Regions from separate parts of the Kosakonia oryzae genome, predicted to be linked through region 1. Evidence: predicted binding sites of a transcription regulator. Region 1 holds the regulator's gene; each other region holds the start of a gene.
The links. The regulator CRP, encoded in region 1, controls carbon source genes, mostly activating them, when cyclic AMP is high. The targets are predictions, from matches to a motif close to ATGTGANNNNNNTCACAT.
Positions count from the first base shown of each region.

Region 2: a site for CRP is predicted at 2,433-2,450, ahead of AWR26_RS08480 (mannitol dehydrogenase family protein). Genes of this name have one in related genera too.
Region 3: a site for CRP is predicted at 1,354-1,371, ahead of AWR26_RS00670 (PTS mannitol transporter subunit IICBA). Genes of this name have one in related genera too.
Region 4: a site for CRP is predicted at 1,985-2,002, ahead of azuC (stress response protein AzuC). Genes of this name have one in related genera too.

Region 1 is NZ_CP014007.2:418,371-423,247, reverse strand. It holds gene AWR26_RS01915 (hydrolase) at 1-590, shown strand, start outside; gene AWR26_RS01910 (YheU family protein) at 587-805, shown strand; gene AWR26_RS01905 (phosphoribulokinase) at 861-1,730, shown strand; gene AWR26_RS01900 (OsmC family protein) at 1,760-2,164, opposite strand; gene crp (cAMP-activated global transcriptional regulator CRP) at 2,477-3,109, shown strand; gene AWR26_RS01890 (YccS/YhfK family putative transporter) at 3,157-4,877, shown strand, end outside.
Region 2 is NZ_CP014007.2:1,766,848-1,771,724, forward strand. It holds gene AWR26_RS08475 (CobW family GTP-binding protein) at 1-758, opposite strand, end outside; gene AWR26_RS08480 (mannitol dehydrogenase family protein) at 876-2,342, opposite strand; gene uxuA (mannonate dehydratase) at 2,546-3,736, shown strand; gene yeiP (elongation factor P-like protein YeiP) at 3,813-4,385, opposite strand; gene AWR26_RS08495 (YkgJ family cysteine cluster protein) at 4,549-4,803, shown strand; gene setB (sugar efflux transporter SetB) at 4,800-4,877, opposite strand, start outside.
Region 3 is NZ_CP014007.2:134,501-139,377, reverse strand. It holds gene selA (L-seryl-tRNA(Sec) selenium transferase) at 1-301, opposite strand, end outside; gene AWR26_RS00675 (glutathione S-transferase) at 394-1,002, opposite strand; gene AWR26_RS00670 (PTS mannitol transporter subunit IICBA) at 1,518-3,428, shown strand; gene mtlD (mannitol-1-phosphate 5-dehydrogenase) at 3,563-4,711, shown strand; gene mtlR (mannitol operon repressor MtlR) at 4,711-4,877, shown strand, end outside.
Region 4 is NZ_CP014007.2:2,130,417-2,135,293, reverse strand. It holds gene AWR26_RS10245 (arabinose ABC transporter substrate-binding protein) at 1-477, opposite strand, end outside; gene AWR26_RS10240 (DJ-1 family glyoxalase III) at 794-1,351, opposite strand; gene AWR26_RS10235 (DUF2766 family protein) at 1,457-1,708, opposite strand; gene azuC (stress response protein AzuC) at 1,820-1,903, opposite strand; gene AWR26_RS10225 (MFS transporter) at 2,117-3,541, shown strand; gene AWR26_RS10220 (RpiB/LacA/LacB family sugar-phosphate isomerase) at 3,581-4,219, opposite strand; gene yecR (YecR family lipoprotein) at 4,464-4,796, shown strand.

The DNA.
Region 1 (4,877 bases):
GCCCGGCACCGACCGCAGCGGTAGGTTATTCGCTGGGCGGCAATATGCTCGGCTGTCTGCTGGCCAAAGCCGATGATTCTCTTCCCGTTGATGCAGCCGTGATCGTCTCTGCGCCATTGATGCTGGAAGCGTGCAGCTATCATATGGAAAAAGGGTTTTCCCGCTTTTATCAGCGTTACCTGCTAAATTTGCTGAAAGCGAACGCCGCACGCAAATTAAGAGCCTATCCTGGCTCGCTGCCGACAACGCTGCCAGCACTGCGGAAAGTGCGGCGTATTCGCGAGTTTGACGATCTGATCACCGCCAAAATTCACGGCTTTGCTGATGCGCTGGATTACTATCGCCGCTGTAGCGCCATGCCGCAGTTGCCGTTGATCCGCAAACCGACGCTGATCATTCACGCCAAAGACGATCCATTTATGGATCATAACGTTATTCCGGACGCCGGGTATTTACCGCCGAATATTGAGTACCAACTGACAGAACACGGCGGTCATGTCGGGTTTGTCGGCGGTACGCTGCGCCGACCAGAAATGTGGCTGGAAAAGCGCATTCCGGATTGGCTTTCCACCTGGCTGAGAACATCATGATTATTCCCTGGCAAGAGATTGACGCCGACACGCTGAACAATCTGATTGAGAGCTTTGTCTTGCGCGAAGGCACCGATTATGGTGAACATGAACGTTCGCTAGAACAAAAGGTCGCTGACGTTAAACGTCAACTGCAACGCGGTGAAGCTGTACTGGTGTGGTCGGAACTGCACGAGACGGTAAATATTATGCCGCGTGGGCAGTTCCACAATTAACCGGGTAGATGGCGGCTGACTATACTGCAAACACAGTTTTATTCAGGGAGTTGCTATGTCCGCCAAACATCCGGTCATCGCCGTTACTGGCTCCAGCGGCGCGGGAACCACCACGACCAGCGTCGCCTTCCGTAAAATCTTCGCCCAGCTCAACATGCATGCCGCAGAAGTGGAAGGTGACAGCTTCCATCGCTTTACCCGTCCGGAAATGGATATGGCGATCCGCAAAGCCCGCGATCTTGGGCGGCATATCAGTTACTTTGGCCCGGATGCCAATGACTTTGGCCTGCTCGAACAGACCTTTAGCGAATATGGCCAGAGCGGAACCGGGCAAACGCGTAAATATCTGCATACCTACGATGAAGCGGTGCCGTGGAATCAGGTTCCGGGCACGTTTACGCCCTGGCAACCGCTGCCGGAACCCACCGACGTGCTGTTTTACGAAGGGCTGCACGGCGGCGTAGTGACACCGCAAAATGACGTGGCGCGGCACGTTGATTTACTGGTTGGCGTGGTGCCGATCGTCAACCTGGAGTGGATCCAGAAACTGATTCGCGACACCAGCGAACGTGGGCACTCCCGTGAAGCGGTGATGGATTCGGTGGTTCGCTCGATGGAAGATTACATCAACTTTATCACCCCGCAGTTTTCCCGCACGCACATCAACTTCCAGCGCGTGCCGACGGTCGATACTTCTAACCCATTTGCCGCAAAAGGCATTCCGTCGCTGGATGAAAGCTTTGTAGTCATTCACTTCCAGAATTTGCAGGGCATTGATTACCCGTGGCTGTTGGCGATGCTGCAGGGTTCGTTTATTTCCCATATGGATACGCTGGTGGTACCGGGCGGCAAGATGGGGCTGGCGATGGAATTGATTATGACGCCGCTGGTGCAACGGCTGATGGAAGGGAAAAAGATTAAGTAGCCCGGCAAGCCTGGCGCCGGGCCAGGGCATCAGGCTTCGATAACCTCGTAGGAGTGAGTGATCTTCACGGCCTTCTCCAGCATCAGCGCTACGGAGCAATATTTTTCCGCCGACAGATCCACCGCGCGGGAAACCGCCGCGTCTTTCAGCGCCTTACCGGTGACGATAAAGTGCAGATTGATGTGCGTAAACAGACGCGGTGCCTCTTCACGGCGCTCGGAAGTCAGCTTCACTTCGCAGTCGGTCACGTCGTGGCGCCCTTTCTGCAGGATGGAAACGACGTCGATTGCACTGCAACCGCCCGCCGCCATCAGCACCATCTCCATCGGGCTTGGCGCTTTATCCCCGGAATTACCGTCCATCAGAATTTGGTGGCCAGATGCGGACTCACCCAGGAAGGTCAACCCTTCAACCCATTTCACACGTGCCTGCATTTTATACACTCCGGAGTAGTAATTTTCTCCACAGATTACGCGTACATAACAAAACTCGCAACGGAAGGCGACCTGCGTCATGCTGAAGCGAGACACCAGGAGACAGGCGTGAAAACCTATGCTAAAACAATCTGGATGCTACAAAGATAAATGGATGTTACGCATGTATGCATGACATCGTAGATTAGAGGCCGCAGATAACGCTGACGGCCCACTTCTCAGGACATGAGAAGCTTTGATTGCAACCCCGCAAGCAGGCTGAAACCTATATCCCCGCTTTCGGAGCCAGCTTATAACAGAGGATAACCGCGCATGGTGCTTGGCAAACCGCAAACAGACCCGACTCTCGAATGGTTCTTGTCTCATTGCCACATTCATAAGTACCCGTCGAAGAGCACGCTGATTCACCAGGGTGAAAAGGCGGAAACGCTGTATTACATCGTTAAAGGCTCAGTGGCAGTGCTAATCAAGGATGAGGAAGGTAAAGAGATGATTCTCTCTTACCTTAATCAGGGTGATTTTATCGGTGAACTGGGCTTGTTCGAAGAAGGTCAGGAGCGCAGTGCCTGGGTACGCGCCAAGACCGCTTGTGAAGTCGCCGAAATTTCCTACAAAAAATTCCGTCAGCTTATCCAGGTGAACCCGGATATTCTGATGCGTCTCTCCGCGCAGATGGCGCGTCGCCTTCAGGTGACCTCGGAGAAAGTCGGCAACCTGGCGTTCCTGGACGTAACGGGCCGTATCGCGCAGACATTGCTTAATCTGGCAAAACAGCCGGACGCAATGACTCACCCGGACGGCATGCAGATTAAAATCACTCGCCAGGAGATTGGCCAAATCGTTGGTTGCTCCCGTGAGACTGTCGGCCGCATCCTGAAAATGCTGGAAGATCAAAACCTGATCTCCGCCCACGGCAAAACCATCGTGGTATACGGAACACGTTAATCCGTAAAACGGCGCATCGTTTACCCGGCGCGCCGTTTTCTCTCCTCATGTGGCGCAGGCTGATTTATCACCCCGAAATCAACTACGCACTGCGACAAACGCTGGTGTTATGTCTGCCTGTGGCGATTGGCCTGCTCGTCGGCCATCTGCAACAGGGTCTGCTTTTCTCACTCGTTCCCGCTTGCTGCAACATTGCCGGTCTCGACACGCCGCATAAGCGCTTCTTTAAGCGCCTGATGATTGGCGGCTGTCTGTTTGCAGGTAGCAGCCTGGCGGTGCAATTGTTGCTGGCGGAAGATCTTCCGCTGCCGCTGATCTTTACCATGCTGACTCTGCTACTGGGCGTCACGGCCGAGATCAGCGCATTGCACGGGCGTTTATTGCCCGCCTCGCTGATTGCCGCCATCTTCACGCTCAGCCTCGCCGGGAATATGCCGGTGTGGGAGCCACTGCTGATCTACACGCTGGGCACGCTATGGTACGGGCTGTTTAACTGGTTCTGGTTCTGGATGTGGCGAGAACAACCACTGCGCGAATCGTTAAGTTTGCTCTACCGGCAACTGGCTGATTATTGCGAAGCCAAATACAGCCTGCTGACGCAGCATGCCGATCCGGAAAAAGCCCTGCCGCCGCTGCTTGCACGCCAGCAAAAAGTGGTGGATATGATTAGCCAGTGCTACCAACAGCTGCATATGCTGGCGGCCAATCAGCATAACGACTACAAACGCCTGCTGCGCGTTTTCCAGGTCGCGCTGGATTTGCAAGAGCATATTTCCGTCAGCCTGCACCAGCCGGAAGAGGTACAAAAGCTGGTTGAACAAACCCACGCCGAGCAGGTGATTCGCTGGAATGCGCAGACCGTCGCCGCCCGTTTACGCGTGCTGGCGGACGACATTCTCTACCATCGCTATCCGACGCGTTTCACAATGGAGAAGCAAATCGGCGCGCTGGAAAAAATCGCCCGCCAGCACCCGGATAATCCGGTAGGCCAGTTTTGCGCCTGGCACTTTAGCCGCATCGCCCGCGTACTGCGTACGCAGCGTCCTCTGTACATCCGCGATCTGATGGCGGAGAAGCAGCGTCGATTGCCATTGCTCCCGGCGCTGAAAAGCTATTTATCCCTGAAATCTGCCGCGCTGCGTAATGCGGCGCGCATCAGCGTAATGCTCAGTATTGCCAGCCTGATGGGCAGCGCCCTGCATCTGCCGAAGCCCTACTGGATCATGATGACGATTATGTTTGTCACGCAAAATGGTTATGGCGCGACACGCGTGCGCATTGTCCACCGGGCGGCAGGAACCCTTGCCGGGCTGGTGATCGCCGGGATCACGCTGCACTTTCATGTTCCGCTCGGTTTTACGCTGACGGCCATGTTATTGATTACGCTGGTCAGCTATCTGATTATCCGCAAAAGTTACGGCTGGGCGATGGTCGGTTTTACCATTACCGCGGTGTACTCATTGCAACTGCTGACCTTAAATGGCGAAGAATTTATTGTCGCGCGGCTAATCGATACCTTAATTGGCTGCCTGATCGCCTTTGGCGGTATGGTCTGGTTGTGGCCGCAATGGCAAAGCGGCTTGCTGCGTCAGAATGCCCACGACGCGCTGGAAACAGATCAGCAGGCGATTCGCCTGATCCTCAGCGATGACCCGCAGCCAACACCGCTCGCCTGGCAGCGTATGCGCGTCAACCAGGCACATAATGCACTTTTTAACTCGCTCAATCAGGCAATGCAGGAACCCGGCTTTAACACCCGCTATCTGGA
Region 2 (4,877 bases), 1.3 Mb from region 1:
GTGTCAAACACCGTCTCTTCATCAAAAATCCAGCCGCATGCCTGATGACCCTGGCCGCTGTTCAGACTGCGACGCCAGCGTTGATGCGCTGGCAGGCTCAGCGCCGCAAGACCTTTCCGCTCGCCGTGCGTGTGGTCATGCGCGGCACTGGAAGGGAGTTCCCGCAGATTACGGCGCGGGCGATCGAGCAACGCGCCATCAATCGCGCCCTGGGTGACGCTGACCCGTAGACGCTCGCCGCCAAAGCGGGACCACCATGCTTCCAGCGCTTGCTGGCTCTCTACGGTTGCACGATCCTGTTTATTAGCGACTATGATGTCGGCCGCCGCCAGTTGATCGCGGAAATTGTCATTAGTGAGCGCTTTCTCATCCAGCAACTGACGGGGATCAAGCAAACAGAGGGTGGCGCGCAGATCGATCCATGGTTCGTAGACCGGGTCCGTCAACATATTGAGGATCTGTTTCGGGTGGCCGAGCCCGGTCGGTTCAATCAACAGACGGTCGGGCTTGCCCTGGCGCAGCAGGGTGTTCAACCCCACCTGCATCGGCAGACCATTTACGCAGCACATGCAACCACCGGGGATCTCTTTAAGCAGTGCGCCGCTGTCGGCAAGCAATGCGCCGTCGATACCGACTTCGCCAAATTCATTCACCAGCACTGCCCATTTCTCCTGCGGATCTTTATTCGCCAGCAGGTGCAAAATAGAGGTGGTTTTGCCGCTTCCGAGAAAGCCGGTAATGAGATTGGTTCTGGTCACAAAAGCTCCTGTCGTCAATAAAACGTAGGTGATCTGTGATCCTGGCGAAAAAAATGAGAAAAGAGAAGGGCGCGGATGGTGTTAAATGCGAACCATCCGCGTAAACCGCAGCAATTGCTAAGCGCTGAGTACGCGTTTTACCGCGTCGTGTGCACCATAGGCGGCAATGTTTTGCCAAGCGTCGCCAACGGCATCGACAAACAGCGGATTAAGCGGCAGATCGTTACCGAATATCTCCTTCAGCGCCAGCAGCGCAGTCACGCGCTCAGCTTCGTTACTGGTTTCGACAATGGCGTGAATTTTGTCTGCCAGCGGATCGCGAACATCAATAGGCTGCCCGGCATCATCTACACCGCTGACATAACGCATCCAGCCGGCAATGCCCAGCGCCAGTAGCGGCCAGCGACTTTCCCGCTGTAAATGGACGCGAACGCTATCGAGCATGCGCTGCGGTAGTTTTTGGCTGCCATCCATGGCGATTTGCCAGGTGCGGTGTTTCAACGCCGGGTTAGCGAAGCGTTCAAGCAGGCTGTCAGCATAAGCTGTAAGATCGACACCGGTGATACGCAGGGTTGGCGCTTGCTCATCCAGCATCAGACGACGCGCAGCTTCGCGGAATGCTTCATCCTGCATGCAGTCATTAATATGCGCAAAACCGGCCAGATACCCCAGATAAGCAAGGAAAGAGTGGCTGCCGTTAAGCATTCGAAGTTTCATCTGTTCCCACGGCTGCACATCCTGCACCAGTTGTACGCCTGCGACTTCCCACTGCGGACGCCCGGCGACGAAATTATCTTCAATTACCCACTGGATAAACGGCTCGCAGCTGATGGCGCAGGGGTCGAAAACGCCCAGAACATCGCTGATTTCCGCCAGCGATTCGTCTGTTGCTGCCGGTACAATGCGATCGACCATTGTGGCCGGAAAACTGACATTCTCCGCGATCCAGTGCGCCAGTTCCGGTGAACGGGTTTTTGCCATGCCCAACACCGCATTTTTCACAATGTGACCGTTATCGGGAATGTTATCGCAGGAGAGTACAGTAAATGGCGGCAGCCCGCGCTCGCGGCGGCGATACAATGCTTCAACCAGAATGCCCGGCGCCGAGTGCGGCTCGTGTGGATACTGAAGATCATGTTCAATACGTGGCTGGCGCAGATCCAACTGGCCGCTGGCCGGGTCGATACAGTAGCCTTTTTCGGTAATCGTCAGCGAAACAATCGCCACCTGCGGTTCACAAAATTTCTCAATGATGGCTGGCAGGGAATCGAGCTTTGCATTCAGGCACTCGTTGACTGCGCCGACAATAATCGGCTGATTGCCGGTTGCGCCTTTCTCCAGCACGGTATACAGATGATCCTGCTCGCGCAGTTGCGACATCAGTACATCACCGCTGAATAAGCTGATTTCACAAATCCCCCAGTCGCCGCCCTGCGCATTCAGCACCCGGTCGGTCAATAGCGCCTGATGCGCGCGATGAAACGCGCCAAAACCGAAATGCACGATGCGCGAGCGCAGCTGTGCGCGATCATACTGAGGTTGCTGTACCGTGGCGGGAAGCGATGCGGAAGCAATAGTCTTCATCTGTATACACCTGATTAACCAATAATTAACAACAGCAGTGTAAAGTTATATGACAGCAAAAAAAATTGGTATGCCTTAAATATCCGGGGAATGTGAGCTGGATCAATCATTGCTGTGGGAATATTTGACCATTCCGGCTAAGCATGTATGGTAGTCGTCATGCAATGATGTGTATTGGTATAACAACTTTAGAGGGTAAGGCGATGGAACAAACCTGGCGTTGGTACGGACCGAACGATCCGGTATCTCTTGACGATGTGCGGCAGGCAGGTGCAACCGGCGTGGTCACTGCGCTGCACCATATTCCGAATGGCCAGGTGTGGCCAGTTGAGGAGATTAAGGCGCGTCAGGCGTTACTGGCGGAAAAAGGGCTGACCTGGTCGGTGGTGGAAAGCATCCCGGTACATGAAGATATCAAAACTCATTCCGGCCAGTATGAAACCTGGATCGCCAATTACCAGCAGAGTATCCGTAACCTGGCAACCTGCGGTATCGATACGGTCTGCTACAACTTTATGCCGATCCTCGACTGGACGCGTACCGATCTCGAATATCAATTGCCGGACGGTTCCAAAGCGCTGCGTTTCGACCAGATCGCCTTCGCTGCTTTTGAACTGCATATCCTCAAACGCCCAGGCGCGGAAGCGGACTACAGCGAAGAAGAGCAGCGCCAGGCGCAGGCTTACTTCAACGCGATGAGCGAAGCGGAAGTCGAAAAGCTGACACGCAATATCATCGCCGGTCTGCCGGGCGCTGAAGAGGGTTATACGCTGGATCAGTTCCGCGCGCGTCTGGCGGAATATGATGGTATCGATAAAGCGCAACTGCGTGAAAACATGGCTTATTTCCTGCGCGCTATTGTACCGGTTGCTCAGGAAGTGGGCGTACGTCTGGCGGTTCACCCGGACGATCCGCCGCGTCCAATCCTCGGCCTGCCGCGTATCGTTTCGACTATTGAAGATATGCAGTGGCTGAAAGAAGCTGTCGACAGCATCAATAACGGTTTCACTATGTGTACCGGTTCATACGGTGTGCGTGCTGATAACGACCTGGTGCGGATGATTGAAACCTTCGGCGATCGCATCCACTTTACGCACCTGCGCGCAACGTGCCGCGAAGATAACCCGAAAACCTTCCACGAAGCTGCGCATTTGCAGGGCGATGTGGATATGGTCTCGGTTGTGGCCGCGATTCTGACTGAAGAGCAGCGCCGCAAGAAAGCAGGCGATCTGCGCCCGATCCCGTTCCGCCCGGATCATGGTCACCAGATGCTGGACGATCTGCGTAAGAAAACCAATCCGGGTTACTCGGCGATTGGTCGTCTGAAAGGGATGGCGGAAGTGCGCGGTGTTGAGCTGGCGCTGAAGAAAACCCTGTTCCGCGATTTGCTGTAATGTGATGTAAAGCAAAGCGCCATCAGGCAAAAAAAAGCCACTTCAATGAAGTGGCTTTTTTCATGGCAACACGAGATCAGTCAGCGCGGCCCATGTAGCGGCGCTCTTCGATATGGATGCGGATCTTCTCACCGGTGGTGAGATATTCCGGCACCTGCACAACCAGACCTGTATTCAGGGTGGCGGGTTTGGTACGGGAGCTGGCAGAAGCACCTTTAATGCCCGGCGCCGTTTCCACGATTTCAAGATCGACAGTCTGCGGCAGTTCGAGCGCCAGCAACTGGCCATCCCACAGCAGAACCTGCATATCCGGCATGCCGCCTTCCGGAATAAACTGCAGCTCTTCTTCAATCTGATCTTTCGTGAAGGTATACGGCGTGTAATCTTCTTTATCCATGAACACGTATTCGTTGCCATCAATGTAAGAGAAGTCAACAAAGCGGCGGTTCAGGGTAACGGTATCGAGGATATCATCGCCTTTAAAACGCTCTTCCACTTTCAGCCCGGTACGGACATCGGAAAAACGCATCTTGTACAGCGTTGCTGCGCCACGGGCGCTCGGTGCCTGGATATCAATATCTTTCACAATCAGCAGTTTGCCGTTGTAATTCAGCACCATACCTTTTTTAATTTCGTTCGCTCTTGGCATTGCAAGGGTCCTGTGAGATTAAAATAACAAAAATATCGCGACAAACTACTCGCGAGGCGGATTCCAGGCAAGCGGAATCTGAGTTTTGCCTTCGGGCTGCAAAAAATGGTAGTTTGCGCCCTGTACGCGCCAGCCTGGCGCGCCATTAAAAAAGAGAGCCATTATGCAATGCCGCCCGGACTGTGGAGCGTGTTGTACCGCACCGTCCATTACCAGCCCAATCCCCGGCATGCCCAACGGTAAACCGGCCAACACCCCCTGCGTCCAACTGGATGAACAGCAGCGTTGCAAAATCTTCGCTTCACCGCTGCGCCCAAAAGTGTGCGCCGGGTTGCAGCCGAGCCGCGATATGTGCGGCTCGAATCGTGCTGATGCGATGGTTTACCTGCTCGATTTAGAGCGCCAGACGGCGCCCTAAATATCTTTAATACGCGTCAGACAGAGTTGCGTTATCAGCGTCATCGCCAGCGCAATCCAGAACACCGTGTAATA
Region 3 (4,877 bases), 280 kb from region 1:
CCGCTGCCTGCGGCTGCACCGCGCGGCCTAAGTTGGTATGCAGTACGGTGCCGCTCAGATTAAACACCGGGCGTAGTGCGCTGGCGCTGCTCTGTTCCAGCCGCTTTTGCGTTTCACTGGCCCAGGCATCGCACCAGTCGGGTAATGTCTGCTGCTGACGGATTTGCTCACGCGCTTCATCCTGTAGCTGGTGCAGCATCTGCGTTACGCGGCTGTGGCCGAAAAGGGTTAATAAAGTGGCGAACGCCTCGTCACGTAACAGGCGATCGGTCGATGGGATCTGGCTGTAAAGAGTTGTCATGAAAAGGCCTGGCTATGAGTTGCCCCCTCCCGTCAGGGGGATTGACGTGAGGGGATTGTACAGCGACTTTGCTCAGGCCGACACCATGCTTATCAGGCCCTTGGCGGCTCCGTACGGGCGAAACTCTCGCGCTGGAAAAGGTTCTCGACCAGCTTCACCAGCAGCGGGCGATTCACGCACCAGCCCGGCGAGACGTGGCGGAAGTTGAGGTAGCCAATCGCGCAGGCGATAGCAATGGTCGCCAGATTCAGCGTATCCACGCTGAGCGTTCCCTCTTGCAGGTAGCGTTCCAGCGTATCCAGACCCTGCGAAACTTTCTCCCGTTGGCGCAGCAGCTCGCTTTCCGATTGCTGCTCAACCGGGCGCGCCAGTTCACGCACCGAGACCAGCGCAGCATCCATAATGCCGTCGGCCAGCGCTTCCAGCTGGCGGATTTTCAGCGCAGCCACAGGCTCCGTCGGCAATAACGCCGGTGCGATAGCCAGTAACTCAATGTATTGCGCGATGATCGGCGAGTCGAACCAGACTTCACCCTCATCCGTAATCAGCGCGGGAACCTTACCGAGCGGGTTGTATTGCGCCACGCCGTTGATCGCGTTGTAGGGCTGCTCGTTGATAAATTCAAAGGTGATCCCCTTTTCCAGCAGCATCACGGAGATTTTGCGGACAAAAGGGCTGGTGTAGCTGCCGATAAGTTTCATTTTTGGGTCCTTTTTTGCCAACAAAAAGTTAATTATGTACTAGTCGTCGTAAATTGTTTCATCAATATGAAAACTTCCGATACTAGATTAAGCCTCGTCAGACTACGTGAAAGGAAGTTACAGGTTGTCCTGAGTGTAAAAAATACAGTTTGCTGGCGATCACACTCGGAAAACTCCTGGCACAAATATCTTGTGATTTGGATCACAAATAAATAACAAAGTCGCGCCAACCTTTTGTGAATTCGATCACATTTAATCCCCTTCAGCGTTCAGTTTTTATCCTTTGTTCTTTTTTTACACTAATTTTTTGTGATCAGAATCACGCTAATTGGCGGGGTATCCCCCTCATTAGTGTGATCAATATCACGTTAAAGGCCATCGTCTGGACAGTTACGCAATTCGGTGCGAGATTTCGCCTCACAGATAACCCAGGTCCGGCTACCTCTGCCGCCACGTTAACAACAAAACCTCGGGCTTCCGGCCTGTGCGATAGTAAACATAAGAAGGGGTGTTTTATGTCATCCGATATCAAGATCAAGGTGCAAAGCTTTGGTCGCTTTCTCAGCAATATGGTGATGCCCAACATCGGCGCGTTTATCGCGTGGGGTATCATTACCGCATTGTTTATTCCTACAGGGTGGTTACCAAACGAGACGCTGGCGAAACTCGTCGGCCCTATGATTACGTATTTGCTGCCGCTGCTCATCGGTTTCACCGGTGGTCGTCTGGTTGGCGGCGATCGCGGCGGCGTGGTGGGTGCTATCACCACAATGGGGGTTATCGTCGGTGCGGATATGCCGATGTTCCTCGGCGCGATGATTGCCGGCCCGCTGGGCGGCTACTGCATCAAGAAATTTGACGCCGCTGTAGACGGCAAGATCAAATCCGGTTTCGAAATGCTGGTGAATAACTTCTCCGCTGGCATCATCGGTATGATCCTCGCCATTCTGGCGTTCCTGGGCATCGGCCCGGCCGTTGAAGTGCTGTCCAAAGCGTTGGCTGCGGGCGTTAACTTCATGGTTGTGCATGACATGCTGCCGCTGGCGTCTATCTTTGTTGAACCGGCGAAAATCCTGTTCCTCAACAACGCCATCAACCACGGTATCTTCTCACCGCTGGGTATTCAGCAGTCTCATGAACTCGGCAAGTCCATCTTCTTCCTGATCGAAGCAAACCCGGGTCCGGGGATGGGCGTACTGCTGGCGTATATGTTCTTCGGTCGCGGCAGCGCGAAACAGTCTGCGGGCGGCGCGGCAATCATCCACTTCCTGGGTGGTATCCACGAAATTTACTTCCCGTATGTGCTGATGAACCCACGCCTGCTGCTGGCGGTGATCCTCGGCGGTATGACTGGCGTGTTTACGCTGAGCGTGCTGAACGGCGGTCTGGTTTCTCCGGCTTCTCCGGGTTCCATCCTGGCAGTGCTGGCGATGACGCCGAAAGGCGCCTACTTCGCTAACATCACGGCGATTCTGGCTGCGCTGGTTGTCTCCTTCGTTATCTCTTCTATCCTGCTGAAAACCAGCAAAGTGAAAGAAGAAGATGAAGATATTGAAGCCGCTACCCGTCGCGTACAGGACATGAAAGCTGAGTCCAAAGGCGCAACGCCGCTGTCGGCTGGCGATGTCACCAACGACCTGAGCCACGTACGTAAAATCATCGTAGCCTGTGATGCCGGTATGGGCTCCAGCGCCATGGGCGCAGGCGTACTGCGTAAGAAAGTCCAGGATGCTGGCCTGACCAACATCTCAGTGACCAACAGCGCAATTAACAGCCTGCCGCCGGATGTCGACCTGGTGATCACGCACCGCGATCTGACCGAGCGTGCTATGCGCCAGGTACCGCAGGCGCAGCATATTTCGCTGACCAACTTCCTGGACAGCGGCCTGTACACCAGCCTGACTGAACGTCTGGTTGCCGCGCAGCGCCACACGGACAACGAAGTAAAGGTGACGACCAGCCTGAAAGACAGCTTTGATGAGACCAACAGCAATCTGTTCAAGCTGGGCGCAGAGAACATCTTCCTTGGTCTCAGCGCGAATACCAAAGAAGAAGCGATTCGTTTTGCCGGTGAGCAACTGGTGAAAGGCGGCTATGTTGAGCCGGAATACGTGCAAGCGATGCTGGATCGTGAAAAACTGACCCCGACCTATCTGGGTGAGTCGATCGCCGTTCCGCATGGTACGGTGGAAGCCAAAGACCGCGTACTGAAAACCGGCGTGGTGTTCTGCCAGTATCCGCAAGGTGTACGCTTCGGCGAAGAAGAAGGTGACATTGCCCGTCTGGTCATCGGTATCGCCGCGCGTAACAACGAGCATATCCAGGTGATCACCAGCCTGACCAATGCCCTGGATGATGAGACGGTCATTGAACGTCTGGCTCAGACTTCCAGCGTTGAAGAAGTGCTGGCGTTGCTGAACAAGTAATCCCCGAAGCCCGGTGGCAAAATGCTTACCGGGCTTTTGTTCTCTCCCTTCGGGGAGAGGGTCAGGGTGAGGAGAACAGTATGTGGTTCTTCACCCAGGCCCTCTCGGGTAAAACATTTATGAAGGTTAATTCTATGAAAGCATTACATTTTGGCGCAGGTAATATCGGACGTGGCTTCATCGGCAAACTGCTTGCCGACGCGGGGATTGAACTGACATTCGCCGATGTGAATCAGGTGGTGCTCGACGCCCTGAATGCCCGTCATAGCTATCAGGTTCACGTTGTGGGAGAAAAACAGCAGATTGATACCGTTTCCGGCGTCAACGCTGTCAGCAGCATCGGTGATGAAGTAATTGACCTGATAGCGCACGTCGATCTGGTTACCACTGCCGTGGGACCGGTTGTGCTGGAGCGTATCGCTCCGGCGATCGCCAAAGGTCTGGCGAAGCGCAAAGCGCAGGGCGTCAACACACCGCTAAACATTATTGCCTGTGAAAACATGGTACGCGGCACCACCCAACTGAAAGGCCATGTGATCGCCGCGCTGGCCGATGCCGATCAAGCGTGGGTAGAAGAGCATGTCGGCTTTGTCGATTCGGCCGTTGACCGCATCGTTCCACCAGCGGAATCCGCAACCAACGACCCGCTGGAAGTGACCGTGGAAACCTTCAGCGAGTGGATTGTTGATAAAACCCAGTTCAAAGGCGCGCTGCCAGCCATTGCAGGCATGGAGTTAACCGATAACCTGATGGCATTTGTTGAGCGTAAGCTCTTCACGCTGAATACCGGGCATGCTATAACCGCGTACCTTGGAAAACAGACCGGCCATCAGACCATTCGCGATGCCATCCTCGACGACGCTATCCGCGCCGTGGTGAAAGGCGCAATGGAAGAGAGCGGCGCGGTACTGATCAAGCGTTATGGCTTCGATCCCGAAAAGCACGCTGCGTACATTCAGAAAATCCTCGGCCGTTTTGAAAACCCGTGGCTGAAAGACGATGTGGAACGCGTTGGCCGTCAGCCGCTGCGTAAACTGAGCGCCGGCGACCGTCTGATTAAACCGCTGCTCGGCACGCTGGAGTACAACCTGCCCCACGCAAACCTGGTGAAAGGTATCGCCGCCGCGATGCACTACCGCAGCGAGCAGGATCCGCAGGCGCAGGAGCTGGCCCAGCTTATCGCAGAGAAAGGCCCGCAGGCTGCGCTGGCGCAAATTTCCGGCCTGGATGCCAACAGCCCGGTCGTTACCGAAGCCATCGACGCATATAACGCAAAGGCATGATGCCGGTTTTGGCGCGGGAATCCCCGCGCCAGTTAACGAAATTGTCAGATATGCAGGCAATAATGGAACAAACGCAGGCTTTCGAAAACCGTGTACTCGAGCGTCTGAATGCGGGCAAAACCGTACGAAGCTTTTTGATTGCTGCCGTTGAACTGCTCAATGAAGC
Region 4 (4,877 bases), 1.7 Mb from region 1:
GCCCGTCTCTTTCACATTCCAGCCGCGTTTTTGCATCTCTTTATAGAGCTCTTCACCCTGACGCGCGCCGATTTCGCTCGCTGCCATCATCACCAGCGGCACCGAGGTCATCGGTTCGCCTTTGGCGTTGACGAACTGGTCATCCACCGCAATGACTTTCATGTCATAACCCCGCGCTTTGGCGACAATCGCCGAGCCAAGTTTGGGATCCGGAGTACAAATAACAAATCCTTTTGCGCCGCTGGCCGCCAGGCTATCAATGGCGTTCAGCGTTTTTTCGCCATCAGGGACGGCGATTTTAATCACTTCAAAACCTAAATCTTTGCCCGCCTTGTCGGCAAACTTCCATTCAGTCTGAAACCAGGGTTCTTCCGGCTGTTTAACCAGAAATCCGAGCTTCATCGTTTCAGCGATAGCGGATTGTGACATAACGGCAGCCAGACCGATGGCCGCCAACGCTTTAGTGAATTTGTGCATGGTAAACTCCAGCTTTAGCTTTCTTTTATGTAGGGAAAAAGAATTACCGGTTCATTTAAAAGTTAATAAAACAAGGCATTAGAGTCCGCACACCCCTGGACACCTGTGCTGGAAGTAGTTTTAGCGGGAAATTGATTCTCCATAGGAGAGCGGCATCACACCGCAGAATTACAGTAATTCTGTACATAAATTCAGCGATATAGCACATAAAAACAGGCGATTTTGTCAGACAAATAGAAAGGGTAAAAGCAGGATAATCCATAACATCAGCCAGCTTATCCTTGTCCCGGATGCAGGGCGCATCCGGGCAGAAAAATTACCAGCTATAGTAGATATGATCGGCCTGATTGCGCGCCGCAGTGTCGTCCCCCTGCAAACGCGCGGCAATCGTCAGCGCAAAATCGAAAGCCAGCCCGAGACCTTTGCCGCTAATCAGGTTGCCATCTTCCACCACTGGCGCGTCAACATACTCACCATCATGGACTGTTTCGTACAGATCGCCGGAGCAGACATAGCGGCGGCCCTTCAGCAAGCCGTTGCCGCCCAGCACGCGCGCAGCAGCGGAACAGATAGGGCAAATTAACTTGCCGGCAGTGTCGTGCTGTTCAACAAATTGCACCACCGCCTGGCTGGTGGCCCGATTCGCGCTGCCCTGCGGCCCGCCGGGTAAGACGATGGCGTCATACAGCGTAGCCTGACGCTCAACCAGTGTGCTGTCTGCAACCATCGGAATAGCGTGATAACTGACCACCGCGCGGGACTCCGCGCAGGCCAGTGTTTCGACTTCAATATTTAAGCGACGCAGGATATCAATGGTGATAATCGCTTCTGCTTCTTCGAAACCGGGCGCCAACAACACCGCCACTTTTTTCATGTCCGACTCCTTACGTTGAAGGTGGGTTGATTAAAGTGGGGTTATTGTTGATCAAAACAGCGTTTCAAAATTCCCGCTGCGTCACATCCCTGCCAGGCAGAGTACTCAGTGAGCTTCACCCTGAGGGGTAAATTTCAGTTCAATTAAGGCGATAGCTTTCTGGATTGCACGGCGGGTAACCGGGTCGGTCGCTGCCGGGTGGGTAGTAAAATCGATGCTCTTAAGCTGGTGAGACATTTTCTCACGCACTTCAACCGGCGCGATGACGTCGATAACGTCGAGGATCTGTTTGATGACGAGCTGACAGGCAACGATATCGGATACCAGTTCCTGGTCGGCGGAGAGATTCTGTGACATAGGCGCTCCTTTAATAAAGTGCGCCATAGTAGCGGGAATTCATGCGTATGAGTAGGCCTGACCGCCGGACGACGGGCATAAAAAAACCTGCTTCAGCAGGTTTTTTTATCATCAGAACATAGCGCCTGGCGGTACGTCTTTGAAAGTTTTGCAGTAGGTTTCAAACATGTGCTTCAGAATCTTACGCAGTTTCATTTTTTGCTCCGGCGATTTGTTATGCAGGTGTTACGTCTCAATGCGTACATAATATGACCCCCATCACAAAAATCAATCGTCATGTGATAGAAATCACGTTTCAAAAAATAAAAGCAGCGTAGCTTTGTTAAAAATTTAATTATAAATCCTGCGGTTAGCGTGCTAAAAATTTTTTTAGCATTCTCAATTATTTTTGCAGATGGCAGACCCACAATGAGTGAAAGCACCCTTTTGCGGAAGACTGGAGGTCTTTCTCCCGCTGCGCTACTGGTAGCCGGCGCTTTCTTTATGGAGTTTATCGACGGCACGGTAATCGCTACCGCTCTGCCAGATATGGCAAAAACGTTTGGTGTCGAAGCCGTTGCGCTAAACATCGGTATCAGTGCTTATTTAATTACCCTTGCTGTGCTGATCCCGGCCAGCGGCTGGATCGCCGATCGCTTTGGCGCGCGCAATGTCTTTTCGCTGGCGCTGGCTATCTTCACCATTGCGTCAATATTGTGTGGACTGTCGACCAGCGTAGAGATGTTTGTCAGCATGCGTATTTTGCAGGGCATAGGCGGCGCATTGATGGTGCCGGTTGGGCGCCTCGCCGTACTGCGCACCACGCCAAAACATCAGCTTATTACCGCCATCGCCACGCTCACCTGGCCCGCGCTGGTCGCGCCGATCATCGGCCCGCCGCTGGGCGGATTTATCACGCATTACGCTGACTGGCGTTGGATCTTCTTTATTAATGTGCCGCTGGGAATTATGGCGATTTTGCTGGCGTTGCGCATCATTCCCAATATTCGTGAAGAGGAGCGGCGCCCGTTCGATTTGCCGGGGTTTATCGCCACGTCTGTGGCGATGGTCAGCCTGGTTTATGCCATGGAGGATTTAGGCGCAGAGCAGCCGCAAGGCGTGCTGACCGGCGGATTGCTGGTTCTGGGCGGTTTAACGCTGGCCTTTACCTTGCGCCATTTCCGGCGTGCGCAATGGCCGATGATCCGGCTGGATGCGCTGCAGGTGCCGACATTTCGCGTGACGATGTACGGCGGCTCGCTGTTTCGCGCATCAATAAGCGCCGTCCCTTTTCTGCTGCCGCTGCTGTTTCAGGTCGGTTTTGGTATGGATCCGTTCCACGCCGGGCTGCTGGTGCTGGCAGTATTTGCCGGTAACCTGACGATCAAACCCGCCACGACACCGCTGATTCGCTGGCTGGGCTTTAAAAAATTGCTGCTGATTAACGGCACGCTGAATGTGCTGGCGCTGCTGGCCTGCGCATTTCTTACCTCAGCAACGCCTGGCTGGCTCACCTTTGTGGTGCTGTTCCTGGGCGGCGTCTTCCGTTCGGTACAGTTTACCGGCGTCAGCACCCTCGCCTTTGCCGATGTTCCGTCGCCACAAATGAGTTATGCCAATACGCTGTTCAGTACCGCCACGCAACTGGCTGTCGGCCTGGGTATCACGCTTGGTGCGATTGGTATTCGTATTGGTGAACATGTCAGTGAGTGGCTGCATATCACTGGCGTTGAAGGGATCAGTTTCCGGCTGGCGTTTGTGTTTATCGCGCTGATTTGCCTGGTTGGCCTGTTTGATACGTTGCGCCTGACCAAAGATGCCGGAAGCGCCGTATCGCAGAAGAAAAAAGCGTAAAGAGAGCGCCGCAACCCGTCCAGCTGCGGCGGTTTTTTATCAGGCCAGCACTTCGCGAACGAACGCTTCAATCTCTTTGTTCTGGCAGTGTTCAAAGAAGCACTGCTGGAAGCGCTCGCCGGAGACGGCCGTTTTCACCAGTTCACGGTCAATAGCGCGCAGGGAATCAAGGTAATTGTCTTTCACCACTGCAGCTTTTACCTGGTTCAGGATCCCGGCATTACGCACCTGCGGCTCTTTACGCTCCGGCGGATAACCTTCGCCTTTACGACCGGTAAAGGCTTTTTCAAAAATAAAGCGCACGTTCAGTTCCGCGCCCCAGCCAAAACCTTTCGCAAACGGCAGCGATAACGCATTACCGTTGTTGATCTGGGCAAAGAGGAACGCATCTGCTGGATCAATACAGTAGCCGCACACTACGCCCGGATGAATGTTCAGCGACATCAGCGCGCCCTGCCCGGTACCGCAGCCGGTGACGACAAAATCCACCGCTTTCGCGTTCAGCAGAATACTTGCCATAATGCCCAGGTGGATGTAGGTCAGATGATGGTCATTCTCGTCGCTCATGCCGACGTTAAACACCGGGAAATCTTTTTCATCGGCAACGGCTTTCAGCTCTTTCAGAATGATGGCGTTTTTAGCCGCCTGACTGTTTTCCATCATCAGTGCAATTTTCATTTTTGATCTCCTGTGAACGTGCTTCAGATAGCAAAGGTTGGATAAACCATACTATCTGGCAAACATACTTTCAAATTTAATGAAAAATTGTTTTAAAAATCAAAAGCAGGTTCACAGTTTTGCCTCACTCCCTCGTTATTTCGCCGTCGCGATTAGTAGCGCCAGTTCCACGGGTTATTCTGCCGATTGCCCTCTGAGCCGCACGTTAAGATGAGAACATGCCAAAATGAATCAGAGTGATTTCATGAAGAAAATTTTTGTTGCCGCCTCGCTGCTGCTGCTTGCTGGCTGTACTCTCACTAAAGAGGCGGAAGTCAGCAGCGTGGATACCACCAGTGGTCTGGTGCGTCTGAGTTATAACCAGTCGATGATGCAAACCGCGAATTACGATCAATACACCGCACAAGGAACGGCTAACAAGCAGTGCCAGCAGATGGGTTACGCTACGGCAGTGCCTTTCGGCCAGCCGATCGAAACGTGTAGCCTGATCAGCGGGTCAGTTTGCATGAATACAAAAGTCACTATTCAATATCAATGCCGCGGCATGGCCTTTTCTCATACCGCGGGCAGTTGGTAATTTCCGGGCCGGCAATCATGCTGGCCTGCACATTTATTAATAATCAAAACAATTCTCATTTATTTAATTAACCGCTGCAAT